DNA from 3 places in the Shewanella morhuae genome. Region 1 is predicted to be linked to each of the others. Evidence: predicted binding sites of a transcription regulator. Region 1 holds the regulator's gene; each other region holds the start of a gene.

Region 1 (10,585 bases):
ACAGGTTTATCACTCAAAGATGTGGCTACTGTGCGTAAAGGCCCAGCCTCACGCCGCGGCATTGCCGAACTCGATGGTGAAGGTGAAGTCGTTGGCGGAATTGTAGTGATGCGTTACGGCGAAAACGCCTTAGCGACAATTGATGCGGTTAAAGCAAAACTCGAAGAACTCAAAGCCGGTCTGCCAGAAGGCGTTGAGATTATTCCTACCTATGACAGATCCCATTTAATTCTTGAGTCCGTCGACAACCTCTTTAGTAAAGTCGTCGAAGAAATGTTAGTGGTTGGTTTAGTCTGTTTACTATTTTTACTACATGCACGCTCCACGCTCGTGGCGGTAATAACTCTGCCGCTATCTATCCTAATCGCCTTTATCGTGATGAATAAGATGGGTGTTAACGCCAATATCATGAGTCTTGGCGGCATTGCTATTGCTATCGGCGCGGTGGTGGATGGTGCGATTGTGATGATCGAAAACTTGCACAAGCATTTAGAGCATTTTAAGGCAGATAATAATCGCGAGCCTGATACTAAAGAACATTGGCGTATCGTCACCGAAGCCTCAATTGAAGTCGGCCCTGCACTATTTTTCTCATTGATCATTATCACCTTAAGCTTTGTGCCCGTGTTTGCGCTCGAGGCGCAAGAAGGTCGATTATTCGCGCCATTGGCTTACACAAAAACCTTTGCTATGGCCGCGGCAGCTTTTTTATCGATAACCTTAGTACCCATTTTGATGGGTTATTTTATCCGCGGTAAAATCCCCAGCGAACGCAGTAATCCTATTAGCCGTTTCTTGATTGCACTTTATGAGCCGTCACTAAAACTGGTGTTGAAATTTCCTAAGGTCACGTTAATTTTAGCGTTAGTCGCACTCGCCAGTGCTTGGTACCCCATGACTCGTATGGGGAGTGAGTTTATGCCTGCTCTTGAAGAAGGCGATTTACTCTATATGCCAACAACACTACCCGGTGTCAGCGCCAGTAAAGCTGCCGAAGTGTTACAACAAACTGACCGGTTAATCAAAACAGTCCCCGAAGTCGCTCGCGTATTCGGCAAAGCAGGCCGCGCCGAAACCGCCACCGACCCTGCGCCACTGACCATGCTTGAAACGACAATCATGCTCAAGCCCCATAACGAATGGCGTGAAGGCATGACTTTAGATGGCATCATTGCCCAGCTGCAACAAACGGTCAAAGTGCCGGGAATCACTAATGCTTGGGTGCAACCTATCAAAACTCGTATAGATATGCTCTCAACGGGGATAAAAACCCCTGTTGGGCTTAAGATTACTGGAGCCGATGTCAACGAGCTGCAAAGAATAGGTACTCAAATTGAAGCAATTTTGAGTAAGGTGCCACACACCAAATCCGCCTATGCTGAACGCAGTGGCGGTGGGCGCTATATCGATATCAGCCCAAAACTTGATGTGGCTGCGCGTTACGGCATGACCTTACAGGATATTCAAGATGTGGTGCGTTACGCCATTGGCGGCATGGATATTGGTGAATCGATACAAGGTGCTGAGCGTTACCCCATCAATCTACGTTACCCCCGTGAGCTACGCGATAATATCGAGAAACTACGTGAGTTACCTGTCATCACTAAATCTGGGCATTACCTGCCACTGCGAAATTTAGCGGATATTGAAATTACTGATGGTGCGCCTATGCTCAGCAGTGAAAACGGTCGTTTAATCTCTTGGGTATTTATCGATATTGAAGGTACTTCTATTGGCGAATATATTGCCACCGCTAAGCAAGCTTTAAATGCCGAACTGAAAGTACCTCCGCGCTACAGCTATACTTTCGCAGGGCAGTATGAATATATGCAACGCGTAGATGCCAAGCTTAAACAAGTGATCCCCATGGCGTTAGCAGTTATTTTTATTCTGCTGATGATGACATTCGGCTCCACCATTCAGGCCAGCATTATCATGCTCAGCCTACCCTTTGCGCTGGTCGGCAGCACTTGGCTGCTGTATCTACTCGATTACAACATCTCAGTAGCTGTGGCCGTGGGTATGATAGCCCTAGCAGGTGTCGCCGCCGAGTTTGGGGTGGTGATGTTGGTATATCTCAATAACGCTATCAAGCACCGGCAAGAAAAAGACACTTACCACAGTGTTAGCGATTTAAAAGAGGCCTTAATAGAAGGTGCGGTTATGCGTATTCGCCCTAAAGCGATGACAGTCGCAACCATCTTCTTTGGTCTATTACCCATTATGTGGGGCGCTGGTTCGGGTAACGATGTGATGCAAAAAATCGCCGCACCCATGGTTGGCGGCATGGTAACAGCACCGTTATTGTCACTATTTGTCCTGCCCGCACTCTACTTACTGGTTTACTCGCGCAAGCTAAAGAAAGATGCTGAGCATGTAAGTTAACCACAATATAAATCTACAAAAATCCCCTCAAGCCATTACGGTTGAAGGGATTTTTTATTTCATAAAACTAAAGCTTAGTGGATTCAACTCATACACAGACCAATGCTAGCATCGATTTTGGAGAGCGTGAGCAATGCCGCTACAAATGACGAACAATAAAATAAGCCTCTAAGTTTATAACGCTTATGTGTACCATTAACGCAGCGCACCACAGGATTGACTCAACTATCTGTAGCAGAAAGGATTCCATTAAATGATAAAAACATTTTGTTTAACGATCAGCCGAATTAGGCTGATAGTAGGTTTACTTAACCGCCCACCGCGCGTATTACTTGCTGCATTCGGCCTATTCGGTACGCTAATCATTGCAGTCATACCCACTTTTGCTGCGCCAGCGAGCGGAGAATTTATCGCCGATAAACGCTGTGAATTATTTCAATCAAAAAATAAACAAACCAATCCCGATCAGTGGCAGAGCAATATTGGCGAGCGCTATCCTGTACTCGAAATCCTCGGTAACAGCTTAAAACCTGACTGGCTGCGAGTGCGAACCAATGCGATAAAATCGCCCATGCGCTGGATTAGTGGTGCTTGCGGCCAATATCAATCCAATATTGCAGGCAGTAAACTATCAATACCAGCAACGGCAGTCGAACCCGCGCAAACTACCACGGCAGCGGATATCAAAGCCAAAAACCGAGATAGCCTTAAAGAGCATGGCGCCACGCAAAAGAGCCAAGGGGATCAATGTCGAATAGGCGAAAAATTTGATGCCAATGTGTTGGCATTAAGCTGGCAAAGCACGTTTTGTGAACTCTATGGCAGCCGAAAAGCAGAATGCCACGCGTTAAGCCAAACGAGTGAGTCGACCCAATGGCAACACTTTAGTCTGCACGGACTGTGGCCGAATAAGCAGCAATGCGGCACACGTTATGGCTATTGCAGCACAGTAAAACTACAGCCAAACGATTTCTGTACTTATCCTGAGTTTGAACTTAACCCATCGGTTCGTAAAAATTTAGAAGAAGTCATGCCAAGCGCCCGCTACGGAACCTGTTTAGAGCGACACCAATGGTGGAAACACGGCACTTGCCGCAGCCAAGATCCAAACGAATACTTTTTATTAGCAACCCAGCTAACCCAAGCGGTAAACGCCTCGGCATGGGTACAAGGTTTTATTCATGAACGTATTGGTAAAAATGTCACCAAAAGTGAATTAAACCAAAGTTTTGATGCCAGTTTTGGCAAAGGTGCTCACACTAAAATGAGCTTAGAATGTGCCAAAGGCTTATTGAGTGAAATCCGTATTAATTTGCCCGAGGTCATTAAGACTTCAGACTCCTTACCAAGTCTACTAGCCAAAGCTGACAAAGCTAAAAAAGGCTCTTGTCCTGAAACCATAACAATCGACCAGCCTAACTAGGCACGTTAAAACGGTAATAACAACCTGATTATAAAGACTAAAAAAGCCATATTTATAATACAAATAAGCCCTCGTGATGAGGGCTTATTATACTGGGCTACATTATGAATACTGCGGTAGTAAATGCGCCATTGCCAATAAGTGACAAGCACCTGTCACTATGCCAAATAACACCACAAGCATGATTAGTGGTGTCCCACCGAACACTCTAAAACCTGTGCTGTTAGGGAATAACTGCCGTGATTTATAGGCCATTAGTGCCGGAACAATTACCGCCCAAATGGTTGCAGCTAATGCCGCAAAACCAATCGCCACTAAAAAACCATCGGGGAACAGTAAACCTAAGATAGTGGGTGGCACAAAGGTCACTAATGCGGTTTTCATGCGGCCCGTACGCGAATCATCAAAGCTAAATAAATCAGCAAGATAATCAAATAAGCCTAATGTAACTCCGAGGAAAGATGAAGCCACGGCTAAGTTGGCAAACAGTGACAACATACTATTCAACCAGCTACTCGCCATCACCTTAGACAAAGCGCCGACCAGCACACCCATATTGCCGCCTTGGGCAATAATATCAATAAACTGGCTGCGGGGAATATTGCCCATAGTCGCCACTAACCAACAGCTATAAATCACCAGCGCGATAAAGGTACCGACGAAGATTGCCTTGATAATGGTGGAGGAGTCTTTGCCGTAATACTTCACTAAGCTGGGAACATTACCGTGGTAGCCAAAGCTGGCAAGGCCAAAGGGTAAAGCCGCCCACAAATATGGCGAAAAGCTATTATTACCATCGGGTTCGAGCAACTTAGTCACGTCGATTTCGATCAGTAAATTGCCGATAGCGAGAAAGAAAGTGATGATCATGCCACCGAGCATAATCGTGGTAATCCGATCCACCGCCTTAGTGCTAATTAACACTATGCACGCTAAAACGATGGCAAACACCAGCCCAGCAACACTTTGCGGTAACTCAACGCCCATGCCATGTAAGCTATGATTTACAATCGAACCACCGCCACTAATGTAGGCATAAGTTAAAATATACAAGACAAAGGCAATGGAAACTCCATTAACAATTCGCCAAAATTGCCCTAAAGTTTGCTTACTTAAGGTATCAAAACTAGCGCCGGGTTCGAAATGTAAATTAGTTTCGAGTAACAATAAACCCGACATCAACATACAAAACCAAATACCTAATAACATTAAAATCGAATAACCAAACCACATACCCGCACCCACCACGGGCAGAGAAAACATCCCAGCGCCAACGGTCGTACCAGCAATAATCATTGCTCCACCGAGCAGGGACTTACCAGCGGGCTTATTTTTAACCGCATTCATATGGTTTGCCATTAAACAATGTGCTCCGCAGTGACACTGGCCACTATGGTTTGCCTCACTGAGGGGCGTAACAAGCTGTTAGCCTGATCCCGTATGCGATTAATATTCGACTTGTCTTCGCTATCAGCCAGATACCCCAATGCCTTTAGCTTAACGCTCAATGTGCCATAAAGTTTTTTATCGTAAAACTCAGGCGCTGTAATACCATGCAATGCCCCTAAACGCTGGGCGAGCAGATGACTCTCAGATTCAAGCTCTGAGCGCTCCATCTTAGGTCTATTGGCTAACAAGTTGAAAATAATGGCGTAGCGCTGCAAAGTCTCACTCACTGAACTGGCTAACAATAATAGTTGGCTAGTGTGCTCAGGCACGACAGTTAAGGTATCGGTCTCGACCACTAACCCTTGTTCAATGAAGAAATCCAGCACTTGATTAACATAAGCTGGTACATCTTTAATCCCCATAAAAAGCTCAGCTTTTAGCAGAGGATAAAAATCAGCAACGATTGATACCACTTGCTGACGCGGGATATGATCACTATGCGTTAAACAACTCGCAATTAATGACGGCACAACAAATAAGTGAATGATATTATTACGATAGTAAGTCATGGATACTGCCTGACTTGCTTCAATAGAAACAATTTCACCTAATGGGTCGGCACACACAACAAACTTATTCAGATCTAAACCTTGTTGCACTAACAGCTTGCCATCGCCTTCAACAACCGAAGTATAAGCAGTGTAAGGCACTTTCTTGAGAAGGGTCAGATACAGATCAAGCTGACGCTCCAGCAGGCTGCGCTGTAAGGCATTTTGATCTGTAGCCAGTAACACTAAGCTTGTTAATGTGACCGAACTCGCCGCTGCTGCATCGTTGATATGAGTCATCACCCGATTAGCTAGTACGTTTACCGCTGGTGTTAACCAAGTTGGTTTTTGCTCTGGATCATCAGCAAGCTCAGTACGCCAGTTAGGTGCACGTTCATTTAAGAAGTTTTGCAAGGTAATCGGCTCACCAAAGTTCACATAGCCTTGACCAAAATTACCGAGTTTGCGAATAGCACCAAATACCTGCCACACAGATTCTTTTTTCTTTTTCTTACCACTTAATTCTTTGTGGTAAGTCGCCACTTCCATCACATGGTCATAACCCAAATATACAGGCACTAACGTTACAGGACGCTCGATACCACGTAGTACGCTATTCATTGTCATGGCAATCATGCCGGTTTTGGGTGCCAATAAACGCCCCGTGCGTGAGCGGCCGCCTTCGGAGAAGTATTCTACCGAATAACCTTTAGCAAACAGTTGGTCTAAATATTCACGAAATACAGCGGTATAAAGCTTATTGCCATTAAAGCTACGACGAATAAAGAAGGCACCACCACGGCGGAACATAGGTCCAGCGGGCCAGAAGTTAAGGTTTATACCTGCGGCAATGTGCGGCGGCACCATACCTTGATAATATAAAATATAAGATAGCAGTAAGTAATCCATGTGGCTGCGATGGCAAGGCACATAGACAATCTCATGACCATCGTGGTGCAACTGGCGAACTTGCTCAGCACCTTTAATATTGATCCCACTATAAAGCTTGTTCCACAGCCAAGTTAAGAAGCGTTCGGCAATACGCACTAAACTATCGGAGTAATCAGCAGCTATTTCATCGAGATACTCAATAGCTGTCTCGCGCGCTTGCGTCTCAGAAATCTTTTTATTGGCCGCTTCTTCTTGAATCGCTTTACGTATTGATTCCGATTTTAATAACGAATGAAATAACGCTTGGCGATTAGGCAACACAGGTCCGGTCATCACTTTACGTTGGCGACGGAAATGCACCCGTGCTACTCGCGCTAACTTATGCGCAATCCCCATATCTGTGCCATGTTCGTCAGCCATATAACGCAGCGATACCGCATTAGAAAACTGTACGAAGTTATGTCGGCCTAAAAATAAAATCATCAGACACTTGCGTAGCCAAGTCGGGTTTTCCCGTTCAAATACGGCCGCCTTCATTGTGTCATCTTCTTTCCCTGGCGTTCGCCCCCAATACAAGCTGACAGGCACCAGTTGAATATCGAGCTCAGGATCTTGTTTATGTACGGCTAATAAGCGCATAAAACATTCGAGAAAAGGTTCGTTACCAGTGCGCTCACCAAACAATGGCTTACGCCCTTGAAGACAAACGACCCGCGGTGCAACAACACCGTTAGCAACTAGCGGCTCATAAGGGCTAGGTAGCCCGAGTTTAGCCGTTATTTCACTCAGAGCAGCAATGTCACTGAGTGATTCTGTTTTCATCACATAAGCAAGAGGTCTGGAGGCATCCAGATTCAGATCGGCAAAGGGATCCTGAGGCACCACAATAGTGTGCACTAAGTGTTTTTGGATCCAACGTAATGATTTTAACCAAAGAGAGTCATGTTTAGGCATTATTCTTATGCAATTAAGTACGTTCACTAGCCGGATAGAATACCAGACTATAGGGAATATTCGCTAATTCTCTCCGATATGGTTAAAAAATGGTTAATACTTGCACTGCAAACAATACTGTATATACTAACAGTAACTGTATAGAAAAACAGGAAAGACCATGAGACCTTTGACGCCACGCCAAGCTGAAATTTTAGAGTTAATTAAACGAAACATTGCCGATACTGGCATGCCACCTACTCGGGCAGAAATTGCTACTCGTTTAGGTTTTAAGAGTGCTAATGCGGCTGAAGAACATCTAAAAGCGTTGGCGAAAAAAGGCTGTATCGAGATTATACCTGGTACCTCACGAGGTATTCGTCTCACCGCTGAAGTCGAAGACTTAACTGAAACCGGCTTACCTCTTATAGGCCAAGTTGCTGCGGGCGAGCCTATTCTCGCCCAAGAACACGTAGAACAGTATTACCAGATCGACCCAAACATGTTCCATCCTACTGCCAACTTTTTACTACGAGTTAAAGGCGACAGTATGAAAAATATCGGTATTCTCGAAGGAGATTTACTGGCAGTTCATAAAGTACAACAAGCTAGAAATGGTCAAGTGGTTGTCGCTAGAGTCGACGACGATGTCACGGTTAAACGTTTCGAAAAAAAAGGTAATGTGGTCTATCTGCACGCCGAAAATGAAGACTACTCCCCAATAAAAGTGGATTTAGGCTTTCAAAGTTTAACAATTGAAGGACTCGCCGTCGGTGTGATCCGTAATGGAGATTGGCTATGAACAAACTACTTGGCAATGCCCCGCGTCATCCAGGCTTATGGCGCGATGAAGTTCGCGCTGCCGATTATGATTGGCAACACACGCCTATCGCCTGTATGCCCACAAAAACTCAAGGCCGCCAAGAACTCATTCACCTGAGCGCCCAACTCGCCCAACTAAGTCAGCAGGGCCGTTGGCTAGTGCTTATCAACCCACCCAGCATTGGCTATAAACAAATGCTCGCCAGCGCGGGGGTGCGTATGGATAGAGTATTACTCGTACACGCTAAAGATGATGTCGAAACATTGTGGGCGATGGAAAAGGCGCTAACGAGTGGAACGTCTAGTGCAGTGATTACTTGGACCCAATCATTAGATGCCCGCGATAATCGCCGCCTACAGATTGTGGCCAAAAGTGCTCGGGCTATGGGTATAGTGCTGGAAGATGTAAACAATCACTTACCTAACGATCTACACATTGAGCAAGGACGGCTCCTAGGTCAGCCATCTTTTTTTAGTGCAATACATTAAAATATTTATTTAATTTTTTAGCTTAAAAGCCGCCTCGCCTATGAATGTGAGGCTTTTTTTTGGCAATTTTTCATATAATTAGCTTAATTGGTGATCTTGATCAATATTTAAACAGCAAGTATGGTTGATTCAGTCGACGGTGATATAGCGTTGCCCTTGGCAAATCAATTGAACCGTTATTATTAGAAATAGAGAACAGATGTATTTCAGTCGTATGTGTAAACGTGGCTAATACCAGCAGTAACAATACTTAATTGGAAGTAACAGCCGCCAACACACATTGAAGTCAAAACAGCTTTTTTGGGAACTGAAGAGTTTGCATAGAGTTAAGACTTACTGTGTTGCTCTTCTTTGTAGTTGCTATTCGCAATTGGCAGAGGAGAAGTCTTGTGAAGCAATTGTTGTATTGTTTACTCGTGGTGTTATTCGCACCATCGTTGGCCGCCGCGGACATGCGGTTCAACATGACCCCTGGCGTGACCGAGATCAGTGGCAAGGTTTATCACTTGCACATGACTATCTTGTATATCTGCTGCGCAATTGGCCTTGTGGTCTTTAGCGTGATGATTTATGCCATCATCAATCACAGAAAATCTAAAGGCGCAGTCGCGTCTCACTTTCACGAAAGCACTAAAGTCGAAGTTGCTTGGACCGTACTACCCTTCATCATTTTGATCTTAATGGCGATTCCGGCAACAAAGACTTTAATTGCAATGGAAGACCCCAGCGACGCCGATCTGACAGTTAAAGTGACCGGTTCCCAGTGGAAATGGCATTACAGCTATTTTGATCAAGACATTGATTTTTACAGCATACTCGCAACCCCTAGAGCACAAATCGACGGTACAGAAGCCAAAGGTGAACACTACCTATTGGAAGTCGATAAACCGCTCGTCTTACCGATAAACCGCAAAATTCGCTTCTTGATGACATCTGAAGATGTGATCCATTCATGGTGGGTACCTGCTTTTGCTGTGAAAAAAGACGCTAACCCTGGATTTATTAATGAGTCTTGGACTCGCATAGACAAACCCGGTATTTACCGCGGTCAATGTGCCGAACTCTGCGGTAAAGATCATGGTTTTATGCCCATCGTAGTACAAGCCCTATCCGAAGCTGATTTTGAAGCATGGGTGACAGAGCAAAAGCAAGCGGCAGGCGCAGCAGCCGCAGCAGCAACAGCGGCGTTATCACAAACACTCAGTAAAGATGAGCTAATAACCCAAGGTGAGAAAGTTTACTTAGGACACTGCGCAGCCTGCCACCAACCTAATGGTGAAGGGCTACAAGGTGTATTCCCACACCTCAAAGGCAGCCCAATAGCCACTGGACCACTCAGCGGACACCTTGAAATCGTGCTCAACGGCAAAACAGGGACAGCTATGCAAGCTTTTAGTAAGCAATTATCTGCGCAAGAAATTGCCGCCGTAATTACCTACGAGCGTAATGCTTGGGGCAATAATACTGGCGATGCGGTACAAGCCAAAGACGTCAACGAGCACATGAACGGCAAGGTTGGTACGCCAGCATCTGCCGATACGGCACCTGCCAGTGCAACACCAAATCCGACTTCGATACCACAACCCGCAGCAGTCGATCCCGCAAGCCTGCCGACACTCAGTCATGACACCCTTATGGCCGAAGGTAAAACTGTTTACGCCACAATTTGTGCTGCTTGTCATCAATTGACGGGAATAGGAGTGCC
Region 2 (10,585 bases), on a different contig from region 1:
TTTACCTTTTAGCCCAACGGGTGAAGGTGAACATCATATGCTGCATGTACGTAAAGAGGGTTTTAATACAGTACAAGTGGCTGAAATGATCGCTAAGTTCGCTAAAGTGCATCCCAAAGAAGTCACTTACGCAGGGCAAAAAGACAAAAATGCCATCACAGAGCAATGGTTTGGTGTACGCATTCCGGGTAAAGAAACGCCGCTTTGGAATGATCTCAATAGCGAGCGTTTAACCATTTTATCAAGCAGTCGTCACAGTAAAAAACTGCGTATTGGCGCTTTGCTGGGTAACCGCTTTATTTTAACGCTGCGAAATGTCACCCACGTTGAAGACATTATTAGTCGTATCGAAAAAGTCGCTCAGATTGGAGTACCTAATTATTTTGGTGAGCAGCGGTTTGGTCATGATGGCAAAAACTTAGTCTTTGGCCGCCAAATGATGGCGGGTAAAAAAGTTAAAGATAGAAATAAACGCAGCATGTATTTGTCTGCTGTGCGCTCAAATCTATTTAATACCGTAGTGTCATACCGTTTAGCTAATCATGGCACTAAGCCCCTAGCAGGTGATTGTGTGATGTTAGCGGGTAGTAAAAGCTTTTTCGTGACGCCAGAGTGGGATTTAGTCGTATTAAAACGCCTTATCGAAAAAGACATTCAATTATCTGCACCGTTATGGGGCCGTGGCATGATGCTGCCTCAAGGCGAAGCTGCCGCAGTAGAAACCTTAGCTTTGACTGAACTGGCTGACGATTGTTATGGTCTTGAACATGCAGGGTTAGAGCAGGAGCGCCGGCCATTACTCCTTGAGCCACAAGCGCTTAAGTATGAGCAAACAACTGAGGGCTTAGTGCTGGAGTTTGTATTACCTGCTGGCAGTTTTGCGACCTCGTTATTGAGAGAATTAGTCAATTATCAAGATGTGAAAGAGCAGCAATGGCAAGCGACACTGGTGCAGGAGCCGGTATCTGAGACAACAACTGTCAACATAGCAGCTAATACACCTGCGACTAAGACTGAAAGTACTGAAGCTGCATCTAGCATTGAAGCCAAATTATGATCCGTATCCTTGTAAGCAACGATGATGGAATTAATGCGCCGGGCATCAAAGCACTATCTGAGGCGATGGCTGAAATTGCCACAGTGTTAACCGTGGGGCCCGATCGTAATTGTTCTGGGGCAAGTAACTCATTAACCTTGACTAATCCATTAAGAATTAATAGGTTAGATAATGGTTACATTTCAGTCCACGGTACACCGACCGATTGCGTTCATTTAGCAATTCGTGAATTGTATGACGGCGAGCCCGACATGGTGGTTTCAGGCATCAATGCGGGCGCGAACATGGGTGATGATACCTTATATTCTGGGACGGTAGCTGCTGCGATGGAAGGGCGTTTTTTAGGTTTCCCTGCGGTTGCGATTTCGCTTGATGGTCGAAAATTTGAACATTATCAGACTGCGGCTGTATATGCGCGGCGGATAGTGCAAGGATTACTCGCTCAACCTTTGGCAAAAGATCAGATTTTAAATGTGAATGTACCAGATTTACCACTTGATCAAATCAAAGGCATAAGAGTGACTCGCCTTGGCGCTCGAGATAAGGCTGAAGGTGTTGTTCGAACCCAAGATCCTGCCGGACGAGAGATATTTTGGCTTGGCCCACCAGGACCAGAGCAGGACGCAAGTGAAGGCACTGATTTTCATGCCATCGCCAATGGTTACGTTTCTATTACACCTTTGACGGTAGATTTGACCGCTTATGGACAATTATCGGCATTGCAAAATTGGGTAGATAAAATATGACTCGAGTTGCCTTAACATCGGCGGTGAATTTAGCTAAAAAGCTTCATGATGCGGGTATCCGCAATCAAGCCGTGTTAAAGGCGATATCGTGTACGCCACGGGAAATGTTTCTCGACAATGCCTTAGCCCACAAAGCCTATGAAAATACCGCTTTGCCTATTGGCCAAGGCCAAACTATTTCACAGCCCTACATAGTGGCTCGCATGACTGAGCTCCTATTACATAAGATGCCACAGCGGGTCTTAGAGGTCGGTACGGGATCGGGCTATCAGGCGGCAATTTTGGCGCAGTTAGTCCCGCAACTGTGTACCGTTGAGCGGATAAAAGGGCTACAAATTCAAGCTCGGCAGCGCTTAAAACGCTTAGATTTACATAATGTATCGTTTAAATATGGTGATGGTTGGCTAGGCTGGTCTAATCGTGGTCCATTCGATGCCATTATGGTGACTGCGGCAGCGGCGACCATCCCAGAGGCTTTATTGTCGCAACTCACCGAAGGTGGAGTGTTAGTTTTACCTGTGGGAGAGGATACCCAGCAATTGATGAGAATAACTCGAACTGCAGACCGCTTTAGTTCTGAAGTTATTGAAACGGTTAAATTTGTGCCGCTGATTAATGGGGAGCTAGCTTAATGGCATTATGCCCCTGTCCTGTATAAATATCTTTGTGGTCGCACTTTTCTCATCATAAACAGTAATGCAACCAGACCAAGGAGTTTTTATTGTTCAATGCAGGTTTACTCCTAAACCTATGTTTTATATTTCTGCTTGTAGGCTGTAGCTTTCAGGCCAGCCGGCCTGCACCTGTCGAAAATGCCTCTCACAGTTATGCTAAAAATGGCAGAGGCCACATTAAATCGAATTCATATAAGGTTAAAAAAGGTGACACGCTTTACTCTATTTCTTGGGCGGCAGGAAAAGATTTCTCTGAAATAGCCAAATTAAACCAATTAGATAACGCTTATACAATCTATCCAGGACAGGTGTTATCTCTCACAACGGCTAAGAACAGTGTTAAATCAAAACCACCCACTATAGATGGCAGAACCACGACGCCTAAGAGTAGCGCTGGAGGTAAAGGCATTGAAAATCAGTCTGTTAAATCAGTTTCAAAAACTGATATCCAGTTAAAGCAAGAACAAAAAATAACACTTGATCAGAAAGTAAAGCCTGCGTACTCTGTAACAAGTTCAAAACAAAGTGTTAACGATATTCGGGTCGCACCTACTTCTACACTGCCAACGAGCGTGAGTCGGTGGGAGTGGCCAGTAAAAGGAGCGTTAATCGGAACTTACTCTGCCAATGAGCAGGGAAATAAAGGAATTAAGATTGCAGGAAATCGGGGAGATATCATTAAAGCTGCTGCAGATGGGCGGGTGGTATATGCGGGAAATGCTCTTAGGGGTTACGGTAATTTGGTCATTATTAAGCACAGTGACGATTACCTGAGCGCTTATGCTCATACGGATACGATCTTAGTCAAAGAGAAGCAACATGTCCTCGCTGGGCAAACTGTTGCGAAAATGGGTAATACGGGTGCGAATCGGGTAATGTTACATTTTGAAATTCGTTACCATGGAAAATCTGTAAACCCACTTACTTATTTACCTAAACAATGATGGTTTAGGGCCTTGTTGGCAAATGGAGGATATAAAATTGTAATTATTCAGCTAGTTAATTAGGTTTGGGAGATTTAATTATGAGTCGCACAAATAGCACTGCCGCAGAAGCACTAGTCGATTTTTCCATTGAAACCGTAGACATTGATCTTGAAAAAGACGTCAACCCTGATTTAGTCCAAGAATTAGGTATAGAACAACAAGTCCAAGAAGACCTTCAAAAAAATCTTGATGCCACTCAACTTTATTTAGGTGAGATCGGTTTTTCCCCATTGCTTAGCGCAGAAGAAGAAGTTTACTTTTCCCGTAAAGCCTTAAAAGGCTGTGCTAAATCCCGTAATCGCATGATTGAAAGTAATTTACGTCTGGTCGTTAAGATTGCACGCCGTTACAACAATCGTGGTTTAGCTCTGCTTGATCTTATTGAAGAAGGCAATTTAGGCTTAATTCGCGCCGTCGAGAAGTTTGATCCCGAAAGAGGTTTTCGTTTTTCAACCTATGCGACTTGGTGGATTAGACAAACCATTGAACGTGCAATTATGAACCAAACTCGCACTATTCGTTTGCCCATCCATGTTGTTAAAGAGTTGAACGTGTACTTGCGTACAGCCCGCGAGTTAGCGCAAAAACTCGATCACGAGCCTACAGCAGAAGAAATCGCTGAAAAATTACAGGTTTCTAGTTCAGATGTTAGTCGTATGCTTAAATTGAATGAAAAAATTACCTCTGTGGATACCCCATTAGGCGGTGATAGCGAGAAGGCATTACTGGATATTTTAGCCGATGATGATAGCGTTGGTCCTGATTATAAAGTGCAAGATGAAGACATTTCTAATTCAATTGTTAAGTGGCTTAATGAGCTCAATACTAAACAAAGAGAAGTATTAGCCCGTCGTTTTGGTTTGTTAGGTTATGAACCTTCTACGCTTGAAGATGTGGGGGCTGAAATTGGGTTAACCCGTGAACGCGTACGCCAAATCCAAGTGGAAGCGCTAAAACGTCTACGTGACTTATTAGGATCGCAAGGCTTATCGGTTGAAGCTTTATTTCGAGACTAACGGTAGTTTTCTGCAGCTCTTTGGAGAGTGCCAGATAATCCCATTAGTGTTTGATACGGTAGATAAAGTAAAACGCCCACATTGTGGGCGTTATTGTTTTCATTATTTTTTTTAGATATTTATTCTAAACAGATTCAATAGAAACCGTTATATCAACTCGCTCAATCCACTCATTCAATCAAATCATTTAGCTCAAACGTTTCAGTTCATAGAGTAAATCAAGTGCCTGTTTTGGAGTTAGATTATCTGGGTTAATACTGCTTAACTTCGTTAACGCTGGGTTTTCAAGAGGCTCAGGTAATGCGAGTAAGCTTTGGATTGGCGTTTTTGTACCTTCTGATTGATGATCACGGCTCTCTAATTGTTGTAACTTATGTTTAGCCGCTTTAATCACTTTACTGGGTACGCCAGCCAGCGCTGCAACTTGTAAACCGTAACTTTTACTAGCCGCGCCTTCCTGTACTGCATGCATAAAAGCAATGGTGTCTTCGTGCTCAATAGCATCAAGGTGCACATTATAAACACCGGCAATGAGTTCAGGTAACTGAGTAAGCTCAAAATAATGTGTTGCGAATAAGGTCATGGCTCCGACCTGCTGGGCTAAATATTCTGCTGCTGACCAAGCGAGCGATAAGCCATCATATGTCGATGTTCCACGGCCAATTTCATCCATTAATACTAGGCTGCTAGCAGTGGCGTTGTGTAAAATATTAGCCGTTTCAGTCATTTCTACCATAAAGGTTGAGCGGCCAGATGCTAAATCATCTGATGCACCAATACGCGTAAATATGCGATCAATAGGGCCTATAAGGGCATATTCGGCAGGGACAAAACAGCCAATATGTGCCATAAGCGTAATCAAGGCCACTTGGCGCATGTACGTTGATTTACCACCCATATTAGGGCCCGTAACAATCAACATACGTCTTTGAGGGTGCAAGGTGACAGGGTTAGCGATAAAAGGCGTTTGGCTGACGCGCTCAACCACAGGGTGACGACCAGCATTAATCAGCACACCAATATCTAGGCTTAATTCAGGGCAGGTGTAGCCTAACGTTTCTGCGCGCTCGGCAAAGTTACTTAACACATCAAGCTCAGCTGCTGCTCGTGCAAAAGCTTGCAATTCATGTAATCTTGGTAAGATTAGATCGAATAACTGTTCCCATAACTGTTTTTCGAGTGCCAGCGCTTTACCTTGGCTCGACAACACTTTTTCTTCGTATACCTTAAGTTCGGGCGTGATATAACGCTCCATATTCTTAAGAGTCTGGCGACGTTGGTAATCAAGCGGTACTTGTGCTGATTGTAGGCGGCTTACTTCAATGTAATAACCGTGTACGCGGTTATAACCTACTTTAAGTGTGTTGATACCAGTACGTTCTTTCTCTCTGGCTTCGAGTTGTACTAAATAGTCACTCGCACCTTCACTTAGTGCCCGCCATTCATCTAATTCGCTGTTGTAGCCTTCACGGATCACGCCGCCATCGCGGATGAGCATCGGCGGGTTATCTACTATTGCGCGCTCGAGTAGCGTTTGTTGCTCAGGAAATTCGCCCAAGTATTGACATAATTTGACTGTATGTGGTGCGCTTAGTGTACTTAAACTCTGTTGCAATTCAGGTAATAAACTCAGAGCTTGGCGTAAACGGGCAAAATCCCTTGGACGCGCGGTGCGCAGGGCAAGTCTTGCCATGATACGTTCGATATCACCAAGTGCTTTTAACTGTTCATGCAGGCTCACGTGAGCGGTGTTATCGAGCAGTTCTGTTATGGCCTGTTGGCGTGCGCGAATTTGATTTGGATCGCGCAGCGGTTGATGGATCCAGCGCTGCAACATGCGGCTGCCCATAGGCGTTGCTGTGTTATCCAAAACGGCGGCTAAGGTATTATCGCGACCACCAGCAAGATTTTGGGTGAGCTCTAGGTTACGACGAGTTGCGGCATCCAGCACTATGCTATCGCATTGATTAAAGCGAGTAATAGCATTGATATGGGGCAGAGCTGTGCGCTGGGTATCTTTGACATATTGCATCAAACAACCCGCCGCCTGTAAGGATAGGCGTGCATCAGCGACCCCAAAACCATGCAAATCTTTGGTGCCAAACTGGGTTAGCAGTAATTTAAGGCTAGTGTCGTAATCAAACTCCCATTCTGGGCGACGGCGTTTACCTTTAAAACCGCTGAGCAACCCAAGTGCACCAAAATCTTCACTGTAGAGAATTTCTACTGGGTTTGTGCGTTGTAACTCAGCTTCTAATGACTCTATGGTATCAAGCTCGGCAATGACAAAACGTCCAGATGACACATCTAACGTCGCATAACCAAAGCCAATCTTACCTTGATAAACCGCCCCTAACAGGTTGTCTTGGCGTTCTTGCAGCAGTGCTTCGTCGGTTAATGTTCCAGGCGTGACGATACGTACTACTTTACGTTCAACCGGCCCTTTAGAGGTTGCTGGATCGCCAATTTGTTCACATATGGCCACCGATTGGCCAATTTGAACTAATTTTGCAAGATAGCCTTCTACAGCATGGTAAGGGAGCCCAGCCATGGGAATTGGGTCGCCACCACTTTTACCCCGTGCAGTGAGTGAAATGCCCAATAGTTCAGACGCCCGTTTAGCATCATCATAAAATAACTCGTAAAAGTCACCCATTCGGTAGAACAGCAACATGTCGTGATGTTCTGCTTTCATCGCCAAGTATTGACGCATCATAGGGGTATGTTTTTCTAAATCATTGGTATCAATTGCATTCATTAAATCGTTATCGTCCGTTGTGACTGCCTAAAGGCGATATCAGTTTGCTAGGGGGATTAGGCGCTATACCCAGCAGGAGACTGCTTTGTAAATTTAACCTAAAAAATCACACAAAATTAGTTATGCCAATCTTAGCAATAATTTATCTAAAATTGCGCTCTTAAGTATGTATATTCGGTAAAGTGATAGCTTATTTGATTTTATTTTTGCTAAAACCTTAGCCAGATTGAAAAATGTCCTAAGCTAAAAATAATTCAGTCACAGGTCTTGATACTGTATGATTGTACAGTATACTAGGCAGCAGAATTAAGGCAAAAAGCCCTGCTTTTTGAATTACCCGTTTTTAAATTGAATATCACTTTTGACAGCTTATGGCTTGTCTTAATGAGGGAACTGGAATGAAGGTCGATCCAAATAAAGAGAAAGCACTTGCTGCGGTATTGAGCCAGATTGAAAAACAATTTGGTAAAGGCTCCATCATGAAGCTGGGCGAAGATCGCTCAATGGATGTTGAGACCATTTCTACCGGTTCTCTGTCTCTGGACGTTGCTTTAGGTGCTGGTGGTTTGCCAATGGGGCGTATTGTTGAAATTTACGGCCCTGAATCATCAGGTAAAACGACATTAACCTTAGAAGTGATTGCCGCCGCGCAACGTCAAGGTAAAACCTGTGCGTTTATTGATGCTGAGCATGCTCTAGATCCTATTTATGCTAAAAAATTAGGCGTAGATATTGATAATTTACTTTGTTCACAACCTGATACGGGTGAGCAAGCACTGGAAATTTGTGATGCATTAACTCGTTCTGGCGCAGTTGATGTGATTGTTGTTGACTCAGTGGCGGCTCTAACACCTAAAGCTGAAATTGAAGGCGAAATTGGTGATTCTCATATGGGCTTAGCGGCGCGTATGATGAGCCAAGCAATGCGTAAGCTTGCGGGTAACTTAAAGCAATCTAATACGTTACTTATTTTCATCAACCAAATCCGTATGAAGATTGGTGTGATGTTTGGTAACCCAGAAACGACCACTGGCGGTAACGCACTGAAGTTCTATGCTTCTGTACGCTTAGATATTCGCCGTACTGGCGCGATTAAAGACGGCGATGAAGTTGTTGGTAACGAAACACGCGTTAAAGTCGTTAAAAACAAAATTGCGGCCCCCTTTAAGCAAGCCGAATTCCAAATTCTCTATGGCCAAGGTATTAACCGTACCGGCGAGTTAGTCGATTTAGGTGTAGCGCATAAATTGGTTGAGAAAGCGGGTGCTTGGTATAGCTATAAAGGCGAGAAAATTGGTCAAGGCCGTGCCAATGCAGGACGTTTTTTAACTGAAAACCCGGCTATTGCTGCTGAGATTGATACGACATTACGTGAATTGTTGCTTAGCAAAGGTGGCATACCTGCTACTGAAAACACATCACCTAGCGATGATAATGTTGATTTAGAGACAGGCGAAGTATTCTGAGCCAGTCAGCCCGTCAAATCGCGGTCGCGCTGTTAGCGCGCCGCGATTATTCCCGTCAACAAATCCGCGACAAACTGCTCGAAAAGGGATTCGAACTTAACGATATCGAACCTGTGCTCGATGCTTGTGAATCCTCCGGTTTTATCAATGACAATCGTTATGCCGAGCTATTAGTGCGTAGCCACATTAGTCGAGGCCACGGTGCCATTCGAATCCGCCAAGCTATTGCACAAAAAGGCCTATCTAAAGATTGTATTGAAGCGGCAATAACCAATAGTGATTGTGATTGGTTTGAGCTTGCAAAAGAAAAAGCCATAAAAAAATACGGTATTCCACGCGTCACAGAGGTTAAGGGTTCAACGGCTCGCGATCTTATTGCCAAAGAGAAAGCAAAACGGGTACGTTTTTTAATGGGCCAAGGTTTTAGCTACGATCAAATTAGTTATGCGTTAGCTGTAGATCCTAATGATCTTGACGAGAATGATTAATAGCCCAGTTTAAAAAATAACGGTACAAAATAGCAGTATAAAAAGCTCATCCTCAAATATTCACATTTTTAGACTTTCTCACCTCATCCCGTTGTATATCTATTCGCTTAGATATTGCCGTTATTACTCAAATGACAGAGTCTGCGATTAGCATTTTGGGGATGTTTTACTTCTCGCCACTCTATCCTAATTGCTGGCATTTACTCGCTGATAAAGTATTGCGTGCTGCATTGGCGATGGTTTACTTTGCCCGTTAGTTTTGTAAATGGTCGTAATCTAGATATATAGCGTGGATCCCATTTGTGCAGAGCGATTAATAACCTTACCTAAAGCGCGTTAAATAGTGGGTTAAATTCCCGTTAAATCGGTACTTTTGAGCCAGTTTGGCGAGATATATCCCTAATCAACACTGGTCGTCCCTTCTCAGTCTGCTTATAATGCTGGGCAAATAGAAATACGGCTAGCCTAAGGCGTAGCTGGTAATGCTTACCCAATTCAGGACGATTTCATGTATCAAACTACAGCAGAGCTAAGAAGCGCTTTCCTCGAATTTTTCCGCAGCAATGGCCATCAAGTTGTGGACAGCAGTTCATTAGTGCCAAGCAACGATCCGACACTTTTATTTACCAATGCGGGCATGAACCAATTCAAGGACGTGTTTCTTGGAATGGACAAACGCAATTATACGCGTGCGACCACTGCTCAACGTTGTGTACGCGCGGGTGGTAAGCATAACGATTTAGATAACGTAGGCTACACCGCACGTCATCACACCTTTTTTGAAATGCTGGGTAACTTCAGTTTTGGTGATTATTTTAAAGAAGAAGCGATTCGTTTTGGCTGGACGTTCTTGACCGAAACACTAAAGCTGCCGAAAGAACGTCTGTGCGTTACTATTTATCAAACAGATGATGAAGCCTTTGAAATCTGGAATAAAAAGATTGGTGTTGCTGCCGAGAACATTATCCGTATCGGCGATAACAAAGGCGCAGCTTATGCGTCAGATAACTTCTGGCAAATGGGTGATACTGGCCCTTGCGGTCCATGTTCTGAAATTTTTTATGACCATGGCGACCATATTTGGGGTGGCCGTCCTGGCAGTCCTGAAGAAGATGGCGATCGTTTCATCGAAATCTGGAACATCGTTTTCATGCAGTACAACCGTCAAGCATCTGGTGAGATGCTGCCTTTACCTAAGCCATCAGTTGATACTGGCATGGGAATTGAGCGTATTGCCGCGATTATGCAAGGCGTTCATTCTAACTACGAAATAGACATCTTCCGTACTCTGATCGCTAAAACGGCAGAAATCATCGGCGTCAGCGATTTATCTGAAAAGTCGCTACGAGTGATTGCCGATCATATTCGTTCATGTGCCTTTTTAATTGCTGATG
Region 3 (10,585 bases), on a different contig from region 1:
GCGACTATGGCTGCTGGTGCTACGGCTACGGCTACGACTCTGAGTATGGATAATGACGATTTAGGTGATATGGCGGTTCATTTAGACCGTGATCCTATTGATTCTATCGACAGTTTACTCGATATGGGAAGTGTAGATTTACAACCAGAACACGATCTCTCTGATGCGAGTGACCAAATGGATATGGCCTCTGAGATGTTTATTGATCAGAGTGTTGCTGTTGGATCTGATGTTGAGGAAGAAGGCCAATCTTTAGATGATCTATGGGCAGAAGCCATGGGGGATCAGGAAGAAGGTATCCCAGAGAATAAGCCTAAATCTGACAATATCATTGAGGAAGCTGATCTTGATGCGCTATTAGCCGGTCTAGATTTTGAAGAAACCTCAAATGAGAATGACGATTTTAGTGAGTTAGAGCGTAACTTTGGCAATGATTTGGCGCAAACGAATGACGTTGGCTTTGAGAAAAACAACGCTGTTGAGATTGATGCGGCTGAACCTGCCAAGGCGTCGACAGCAGATACTGACGATCTTGATGCTTTGCTTGCCGAGTTTAGTGCGCCAGTAGCAAAAACTACTCCCGAATCTGTGGCGGCTGATGATCTTAGCGACGCATTATCTGATTCATCAGTTGAATCGGTTGAATTAGATGATGCGATTACGGATTCTAATGACGATATCGCTGCTCTACTCGCAGGTTTTGATAAACCGACACCTGCACCAGAATCTGAATCAGCAGTTACTGAGCCCGATCTTAGCGCCGAAATTGCCGATGAGTTAGACGCCGAGCTTGATGACTTAGACGTTGATGGCTTAGACGTTGATGATATTGATGCCTTGTTGGCAGGTTTTGATAAACCTACACCCGCTTCTGAATCTACAGCTGAAGTCGCAGAACCTGATCTTAGCGCCGAAATTGCTGCCGAGTTAGACGCAGAGCTTGATAACTTAGACATTGATAATAATGATGATATCGATGCCTTATTGGCAGATTTTGATAAACCGACACCTGCACCAGAATCTGGACCAGAAGTTACAAGACCTGATCTTAGCGCTGAAATTGCCGCTGAGTTAGACGCTGAGCTTGATGACTTAGACGTTGATAATAGCGCTGATATTGATGCCTTATTGGCAAGTTTCGATAAACCGGCGCCCGCTTCTGAATCTACAGCCACAGTCGTAGAATCCGATCTTAGCGCCGAAATTGCCGCTGAGTTAGATGCTGAGCTTGATGACTTAGACGTTGATAATAGCGATGATATTGATGCTTTATTGGCAGGTTTCGATAAACCGGCGCCCGCTTCTGAATCTACAGCCGCAGTCGTAGAATCCGATCTTAGCGCCGAAATTGCTGCTGAGTTAGACGCAGAGTTTGATGACTTAGACGTTGGTAATAGTGATGATATTGATGCTTTGTTGGCAGATTTTGACAAACCAACATCTGTATCAGGATCTGAACCCGAAGTCGCAGAACCCAATATTAGCGCTGAAATTGCCGCTGAGTTAGACGCAGACATTGATGAGCTAGGTGTTGACGATACCGATGACATTGACTCCTTATTGGCCAGTTTTGAGACAAAACCTGAGGTTGAGCTTGATGCCACTGCAGAACCTCAAAATGATTCACAAGATAGTACTGGTAGCGACATCAATGCAGCCATTACTGCAGAGTTGCAAGCTTCGTTGCCAGAAGACTTAACCAATGAAGAAGATTTAGATGCGCTTTTAGCTCAGTTTGATTTACCTGAACAGTCAGAGGCCGATGCCGACGAAATTAATTTTGATATCGAAACCGCAGCAATAGAGTCTACTGACACCGATGATGCTAATGATTTACTTAAAGGTGTTGGTGCAGGTCACGACCCAAATGGTACTGACGATACGTTTGAGCTTGATGATGAACCTCAAGTCAATTTAACAACGGCTGGGGTGGCAGCAGCAACGGCCGCAGCATTAAGCACCAAAGAGAAAGAATCATCATTTTTTAATGATTTAAAAGCCAATAAGAGCGCAGATCCCCATGTACTCGATTGGGATTCAGAGCTTGATTTTGCCCCTAAAGCAAACCCTATCACGCCTCAAACTAGCACCGCAACTGATGGCAATAATGTTGAGCCTAACACCGATTTCATTCATGCAGCTCAAGATAAACCCATCAAGGCGACACGGAACGATCTTGATTTTAGTGAAGATGTTAAACTCGATACTCAAGAAGATGTGGATGAACTAGATTTTGAGCAAGGGTTTGATTTAAGTGACGATAATGTGCTCGCCGCCTTTACTGCTAATGCAGATTTTGATGAAGATGAAGACGTATTGACGTCGGAAGACAGCTTTTCTCTCATTGATGATCATAATCTCACCGTTGATGAAGCCTTGGCTGCGCTTGATGCCCAAGAGTCGCGTAAAGCACAGCAGAGGTTTGTGCCTGAGCACGATTTAACTCACTTCCAAAATGAAAATGGTTTTATTGATATCGATAAGTTGTTAAATGATGCCAATGAAGAGGGTGATACCGATCAGTATTCAGAAATTGACGTTGAAATGAGTGACGTAAATGCTTTAATCGGTGATGCGGCGATGATTGATGTTGATGACGAGGAAAATTCAGTCAATGCCAAACTTGATTTAGCCCGTGCATATATTGAAATTGACGATAGTGATAGCGCCAAAGCCTTGCTAAAAGAAGTCAATATTGATGGTAATGCGCGTCAGCAAGAAGAAGCGCAACGCTTACTGAAGAATATCAGCTAAAGCGGTCACCTTTCAGTTTTGATTAAACGGCGCTAACAGCGCCGTTTTTTTTAGTTAATGCTGTGATAAAATGCGCCGCTAAATAATAGTCACAAGTGAGGATAAGTGAATGCGGATTGCATTAGGTATTGAATATGACGGTAAGGGCTATTTTGGCTGGCAACGCCAAATAGACGTCGATTCAGTACAAACGCAATTAGAACGTGCGTTATCGATAGTGGCCAACGAGCCCATTGGCGTACTTTGTGCTGGTCGTACCGATGCGGGGGTTCATGCCACTGGCCAAGTGGTGCATTTTGAAACAAATGCAATTCGTAACGAAAGCGCATGGACCCTCGGGGTGAATGCTAATCTGCCTGATGATATTGCTGTGCGCTGGGTGAAAGAGGTGGATGATAGCTTCCATGCTCGTTTTTCCGCCACGGCTCGTCGCTACCGTTATGTAATTTATAATCATCAATTTCGCCCAGGAATTTTACGTCACGGCGTCAGTCATTATCACGGTGATATCGATGCTAACAAAATGCATCAAGCGGCGCAGTTATTACTCGGTGAACATGATTTTACCAGTTTCCGTGCTATGCAGTGTCAATCTAAAACGCCATTTCGCAATGTGCATTGCGTAAATGTGACTCGCCAAGGTATGTATGTGATTGTTGATATTGCTGCTAATGCCTTTTTGCACCACATGGTGCGTAACATTGTGGGTTCGTTATTAGAAATTGGTTTAGGTAATCAGCCTTTAACGTGGATGACAGAGCTGTTAGCGCTAAAGGATAGAAAACAAGCGGCAGCAACGGCAAAACCCAACGGGCTTTATTTAGTTGATGTGACGTATCCAGAGCAGTACCAGTTACCCAAATTGGCTCTTGGGCCGCTGTTTATGTTGGACTAAAATTACCGTTTATAATACTCAGGCTTTATTTCAATAGATTGTAAGACATCGAATACGAGGATGTACCGATATGCTAACAGTACCAGCGTCAAATGCAGAGATTAATCAGTGGCTTGACTATTTGTTATCCATTCATCCCACTGAAATAGACATGGGGTTAAGCCGTGTTTCACAAGTGGCGCGCCGCTTAGATCTACTGACACTTGGCCAAACTAAAGTGGTTACTGTGGCTGGTACAAATGGTAAAGGCACCACTTGCGCTATGTTAGAACAAATTTTGCGCTTATCGGGTTTGACTGTGGGTGTGTACAGCTCACCGCATATGCTCAAGTATAACGAGCGAGTGCGTATCAATGGCGAAGATGCGCAAGACCGTGCTTTTGTTGCGGCCTTTGAGCAAATTGAAGCGGCGCGCGCCGAGATCTCTCTGACCTTTTTTGAATACGCTACGCTGGCGGGATTAATCCTTTTTAAAGCCGCAAAGCTTGATGTAGTGATTCTAGAAGTGGGTTTAGGAGGACGTTTAGATGCCACTAACATTATTGATGCCGATATTAGTGTGGTCACTTCAGTGGATTTAGATCACGAAGGTTATCTTGGTAATACCCGTGAACTTGTGGGCCGTGAAAAGGCGGGGATTTTCCGCGCTGGTAAACCCGCTATCGTAGGTGAACCCAACCTGCCATGCAGCGTTAATGATGTTGCTAACGAAGTCGGCGCACATTTATACCGTGTTGGTCATGAATTTAGTTATCAAAATCATGGTGACTCATGGGAGTTTTCGGGGCAAATAAGGCAGCTTAATCACCTAACATTACCGACCTTACCCTTGCCTAATGCGGCAACGGTACTGGCGGTGATTGAACATGGTTGGCCTTATATTACGGCGGATATTATCGATAAAGGTATTAGTACGGCTCGTTTAACCGGTCGATTAGAGCGAGTGAGTGAACAACCTTTAGTGCTGCTTGATGTCGCCCATAATCCCCATGCGGCTCGATTTTTAGTGCAACAGTTACAGCCGATAGTTGCAGGGAAGCGCGTATTTGCGCTATGCGGCATGCTTAAAGATAAAGATATTGCTGGCGTGCTGTCGGTGATTGAACCTTTGGTTGACACATGGTGCTTAGTGAGTCTGAAAGGTGAGCGCGGTGCAAGTGCGGCTCAGTTGCGTCAAACCTTAGCAGCAGATAGCAAAGCGATTGAGTTTGAAGACATAGATGCTGCCTGGTCTGCATTAAAAGTGCAAATAACCCCAGATGATGTGGTAATTGTGTTTGGCTCCTTTTACACTGTGGCAGGTTTTAAGTCTCAATTTAAGCAGGAAGTGCGTTTTGTCTAGCCAGTTTCATAATCGTTTAGTTGGCACTGTGGTGCTGGTTGCGCTTGGTGTGCTTTTTTTGCCGGATATTTTAGATGGTAAAAAAGATCATCAAGAAGAGCAATTTTCAGAGATCCCTTTACGTCCGACTGTAATTGAACAGCAAAAAGCCGACGATATGTTTGAGGTTTTATCAGTTGATGGTGAACTTAGCTCAAATGAACCTGCGTTAGCAGCTGATGCTCAAGCTAATGCGGATAATCAGCTTGAGGTTGCAGTCAAAGAGTCCTCTAAGCCAGATGCTAAGGCTGAAATCCAGCCCGAGATAAAAAAGGCTGACGTCAAAAAAGAGCCGCCTAAGGCAACCGTTAAAGCTGAAGTGATTAAAAAGTCTGAGAGCAAACCGGTCGCAGTGGCAAAGGTTGAAAAAGCTAAAGTTGAAAAACCAAAAGTTGCAGCGCCTAAAGTCAATACGGTAAAAGAGGCTGAAGTTAAAACTGTTAGTCGTGACAATATAAAAAGCGGTTTTACCTTACAGTTAGGTGGTTTTAATAATGCCGCTAACGTTAAAACCTTAGTCGCACAACTGCGTAAGAATGGTTTTAAAGCTTACACCATTCCAGCAACACCTAAGGATGGCGTATTGACTAAAGTTTTTGTTGGGCCAGATGTGTCCGAAGCAAAACTGAAAAAAATACAAATTGAGGTCGAAACCCTCACACGGCTTAAGGGCTGGATAATACCTTTTAACCCCTTAGAGTCTTAATGGCGATACCACGCCCGAGACTGAAAATGATTTATTTACCTCACTAGGGGGTGAGAATCGTTTCAGTCTCTGGTAGAATCGCGCCGTCTTAAAGCCCATGTCGGAAAGCCATCTCAATGGTTTGGATTGATTACGCTATCATATTCGTCATCGGATTATCGACTCTCATCAGTCTGATCCGAGGATTTGCCAAAGAAGCCATGTCGTTAGTGGTATGGTTTGCAGCTTTCTTTATTGCCAGCCAATTTTACCTCGATCTTGCCGTTCATTTAACGCAAATGAGTGATGAGATGCTGCGCAATGGCGTTTCCATTGCCATTCTGTTTATTACTACCTTAGTGCTCGGCGCTCTAGTTAACTACATTCTTGGACAACTGGTTGTTAAAACCGGATTATCTGGCACTGACAGGCTTTTAGGCCTTTGTTTCGGTGCCATTCGCGGCGCCTTGATTGTGAGTGCTTTACTGTTTTTTATGGATGCTTTTACAGGCTCACCCAACACTCAGTGGTGGAAGGACTCTGTGCTAGTGCCCGAATTTGGCGTGGTTATTCAATGGTTTTTTAACTATTTGGAAAACACCTCCAGCTTTGTACCCAAACTATAAGAAATAAAATTAATTAATCCTAAATGCTGAAAAACGCTGTCGCTTGGGAATTTATGTTACGCATGTTTAAGGGCTGATGCCTATTACATACACACGCCATTTAGATAATGACCTCGATGTTGTTATTTGAATAAGCAGAAACGTGACCGAATACCTGAGTGATAAATAACGTCGTATTTAAACCGAAAGGTAAAAGTATGATCTTATAACCTGCTTATATTTCAGCATAAAAGGCATAGAACATCTTACAATGAGGAAGCTTATCCATGTGTGGTATCGTCGGAATAGTTGGCCAATCATCGGTTAATCAAACCATTTATGATGCACTGACAGTGCTGCAGCACAGAGGTCAGGATGCGGCAGGTATTGTGACCATTGATCGTGGTGCTTTCAGGCTGCGTAAAGCCAATGGTTTAGTCAAAGACGTTTTTGAAGTCAAACACATGCAACGCCTACAAGGTAATGCAGGTATTGGCCATGTGCGCTATCCAACGGCGGGCAGTTCAAGTGCGTCAGAGGCGCAGCCTTTTTATGTTAACTCGCCATTTGGGATCTCTTTAGCCCACAACGGCAACTTAACTAACACGGTTGAATTAGCCGAAGGGCTGATCAAAAAACGTCGCCATGTGAATACCACCTCAGACTCTGAAGTGTTATTAAACCTGTTGGCTGATGAATTACAAAAAACCACTAGCTTAACCCTGACCTCAGAAGAAGTATTTGATGCGGTTGCTAACGTGCACCAGCAAGCTCGTGGTGCCTATGCGGTAGTGGCGATGATCATTGGCCAAGGCCTTGTCGCGTTTCGTGACCCATTCGGTATTCGTCCTTTGGTGTTAGGCAAGCACGAAACGCCAACAGGTACCGAATACATGGTCGCCTCTGAAAGTGTTGCTCTCGATGCTGTTGGCTTTGAAGTGATGCGTGATGTGGCGCCGGGTGAAGCGATTTATGTGTCTATTGATGGCGAGCTTTATACTCGTCAATGTGCGGCTAATCCGAGCTATGCGCCTTGTATCTTTGAGTTTGTTTATTTTGCCCGTCCAGATTCGACCATCGACAAAGTATCGGTATATGCCAGTCGCGTTAATATGGGCGCTAAGCTTGGCGAGAAAATTAAGAAGGAATGGTGCGATCACGATATCGATGTGGTAATCCCTATTCCTGAAACCTCTTGTGATACCGCCCTTGAAATTGCCCGTTGCATGGGTTTACCGTATCGCCAAGGATTTGTAAAAAACCGTTATATTGGCCGTACTTTCATCATGCCGGGTCAGCAGGAGCGTAAGAAGTCTGTGCGCCGTAAGCTCAATGCCATTAATACCGAGTTTTACGGTAAAAATGTGCTGCTAGTAGATGACTCTATTGTGCGTGGCACAACCTCAGAGCAAATCATTGAAATGGCTCGTGAAGCGGGTGCTAAGAAAGTGTATTTCGCCTCTGCGGCTCCAGAAATTCGCTTCCCTAATGTTTACGGCATCGACATGCCAACATCAAATGAGTTAATCGCCCATGGGCGTGATGTTGATGAAATTGCTAAATTAATCGGTGCCGATGGCATTATTTTCCAGGATTTACCTGACTTAATTGAAGCAGTAAGAATGGAAAATCCAGCGATTAAGCGTTTTGAAACCTCAGTATTTGATGGCCATTACATTACTAATGATGTTGATCAAGCGTATTTAGATCACTTAACACATTTGCGTAATGATGATGCTAAAGTGGATCGCAATAAGGATGTGGGCACTAACTTAGAGTTGCATAACGTCTGTCATCCATAAAGAAAGATAAGCGTTTGAGCGCGAACCGTTAGCGTATAAAGAGCAGGAGCCAGTGATATTTCACTGGCTTTTTTATGACTCTCATCCCAATACCCATAGCAGCATCCACACACCAAATAAGTAGTTCAAGCTATAACGCGTCACTTGATGCCTTAGCAGTAGCGACAAAACCAGCACAATCGGTAGCAGTAACATTAATCCCCATGCTAGTGGTAAATCGATAATGCTAACCTGTCCAAACCATCGACTAGCAAATAGGCTAATCGCGAGTAACATTAAACTGTGAAATAACAGTAGTTGGTTGAATCTTAACGTTAATGTAGGGCTAAACGTTATCTTTTCTCGTGCGTGTATAGCAAACTGTCTCATAATCACTCCCATTTTATTCATTGTACCTTAGCTGCTATTGAGAACTATTCGCAATTGAATTTACAGTTGAACCGGCTTTTTAATGAGCGAGTTGGATAGATATTTGCACTTAGCGACTGTTTGGGCTAAATTACACTGTAATTATATCCAGTGTTTGGTGTTTATATGATCCTTTATATCGCAGAGAAACCTAGCCTAGGGCGGGCCATTGCCGATGTATTGCCTAAACCCCATAAAAAAGGCGATGGATTTATCGAAGCTGCCAATGGCGATTGTGTGTCTTGGTGCGTGGGGCACTTGCTAGAACAAGCCGAGCCCGATGCCTACAATCCTGAATTTAAATCTTGGAAATTCGAACATTTACCAATAGTGCCCGATAAATGGCAATTGAAACCTAAGGCCACAACTCGTAGCCAGCTCACAGTGCTTAAACGATTAGTTAAACAAGCCAATACGCTAGTTAATGCTGGCGATCCTGACCGCGAGGGGCAGTTACTTGTGGATGAAGTAATTGCCTATCTTGGGGTGACGGGCGATAAATTGCATCAAACCCAGCGTCTACTTATCAGTGATTTAAACCCACAAGCAGTAAAGCGTGCACTGACACAATTACGCAGCAACCGTGAATTTATTCCGTTATCGACTTCAGCACTTGCCCGTAGCCGTGCCGACTGGCTCTATGGGATGAACATGACGCGCGCCTACACTATTCAAGGTAAAAAGGTCGGTTATCAGGGGGTGTTATCTGTTGGCCGAGTACAAACTCCTTTGCTTGGGTTGGTGGTGCGCCGCGATGAAGAGATAGCCAATTTTCAATCTAAACCTTTTTATGAAGTATTGGCGCATTTGGCGACACAAAAACAAGAAACCTTTAGCGCAAAATGGCGGCCCAGTGAAGCTTGTTTGCCTTATATGGATGAAGAAGGCCGAGTGTTAGCCAGAGGGTTAGCGCAAAATGTAGTGAGTCGGATTAACGATAAGTCTGCTGTCATTACGCAACTAGTGTCTAAGGATAAAAAACAATATCCACCGTTACCTTATAGTTTGTCGGCGTTACAAATTGATGCTGCAAAACGTTTTGGTATGAGCGCTAAGGATGTACTTGATACCTGCCAGAGTCTGTATGAACGCCATAAACTGATCACTTATCCGCGCTCCGACAGCCGTTATTTGCCCGTAGAGCAACACAGCCTTGCCCCCTTAGTATTAAAAGCGGTTAGTGGCGGAGCTGCTGAATTATTACAACAGGTTGACGCGCCAGATCATCGCCTTAAATCCAAAGCATGGGATGATAAAAAAGTCGATGCTCACCATGCGATAGTGCCAACAGAGAAAACGGCTAACTTATCGAGTTTAAGTCTGCGGGAAAAACAGCTATATCTGCACGTTGCTCGTCAATATCTAGCACAGTTTTACCCCGCTTATTGTTACGGTGAAACTACAGTGCAAGTCACTATAGAGGGCGGATTATTTAATACCAAAGCACGGCAGGATAAATCGTTAGGTTGGAAGCAACTCTTTGCCCGCCAAGAATCTCATGGCAATAAGTCTATAGAAAAAAAGCCAGCGGATGAAAGCACTAGCACAGACGATGCTGACAATGATGAGTTTAGCGGTCAGTTGCCGCCCTTAACATTAGGACAAGTGTTGCATTGCACTCAAGGTGAACTGCTGGAGAAAAATACTCAGCCGCCTAAAGCCTTTACCGATGCAACTTTACTTGGCGCGATGACAGGCATTAATCGTTATGTGACCGATGCGAATATTCGTAAAATTCTCAAAGAAACCGATGGCTTAGGCACAGAGGCCACCCGTGCGGGTATTATTGAATTACTGTTTAAACGCAGCTTTTTACAACGTTTGGGCAAATCTATCGTATCAACTGAAGTGGGTAAAGGGTTGATAAACAGTTTGCCCGTCAGCGCAACGTCACCTGATATGACAGCACTATGGGAGGCGAGTTTGAACAGTATTTGCCGTAAAGAAACATCCTATCAAGCCTTTATGCAGCCACTACTCGACACACTATTTACCCTTATCCAAAATGCAGGGGCACAGCTGCCTACCGCGCTTAATGGCTTAAAGGGCCAAGGT

The links. The regulator LexA, encoded in region 1, represses DNA repair genes until DNA is damaged. The targets are predictions, from matches to a motif close to TACTGTATNNNNATACAGTA.
Region 2: the regulator LexA is predicted to act here: its motif matches at 7,509-7,528, upstream of recA (recombinase RecA).
Region 3: the regulator LexA is predicted to act here: its motif matches at 8,625-8,644, upstream of C9I43_RS04490 (DNA topoisomerase III).

Annotation. Positions count from the first base shown of each region.
Region 1 is NZ_PYSG01000003.1:587,436-598,020, reverse strand. Features, by position in the region: gene C9I43_RS17235 (efflux RND transporter permease subunit) at 1-2,385, shown strand, start outside; gene C9I43_RS17230 (ribonuclease T2) at 2,639-3,808, shown strand; gene mtr (tryptophan permease) at 3,911-5,167, opposite strand; gene plsB (glycerol-3-phosphate 1-O-acyltransferase PlsB) at 5,167-7,590, opposite strand; gene lexA (transcriptional repressor LexA) at 7,751-8,371, shown strand; gene C9I43_RS17210 (cell division inhibitor SulA) at 8,368-8,880, shown strand; gene coxB (cytochrome c oxidase subunit II) at 9,270-10,585, shown strand, end outside.
Region 2 is NZ_PYSG01000002.1:2,322,509-2,333,093, reverse strand. Features, by position in the region: gene truD (tRNA pseudouridine(13) synthase TruD) at 1-1,057, shown strand, start outside; gene surE (5'/3'-nucleotidase SurE) at 1,054-1,803, shown strand; gene C9I43_RS10745 (protein-L-isoaspartate(D-aspartate) O-methyltransferase) at 1,800-2,435, shown strand; gene C9I43_RS10740 (peptidoglycan DD-metalloendopeptidase family protein) at 2,525-3,421, shown strand; gene rpoS (RNA polymerase sigma factor RpoS) at 3,502-4,479, shown strand; gene mutS (DNA mismatch repair protein MutS) at 4,667-7,237, opposite strand; gene recA (recombinase RecA) at 7,636-8,703, shown strand; gene C9I43_RS10720 (regulatory protein RecX) at 8,721-9,191, shown strand; gene alaS (alanine--tRNA ligase) at 9,700-10,585, shown strand, end outside.
Region 3 is NZ_PYSG01000002.1:897,662-908,246, forward strand. Features, by position in the region: gene C9I43_RS04455 (FimV/HubP family polar landmark protein) at 1-2,754, shown strand, start outside; gene truA (tRNA pseudouridine(38-40) synthase TruA) at 2,864-3,649, shown strand; gene folC (bifunctional tetrahydrofolate synthase/dihydrofolate synthase) at 3,720-4,991, shown strand; gene dedD (cell division protein DedD) at 4,984-5,736, shown strand; gene C9I43_RS04475 (CvpA family protein) at 5,853-6,341, shown strand; gene purF (amidophosphoribosyltransferase) at 6,608-8,122, shown strand; gene C9I43_RS04485 (hypothetical protein) at 8,204-8,491, opposite strand; gene C9I43_RS04490 (DNA topoisomerase III) at 8,657-10,585, shown strand, end outside.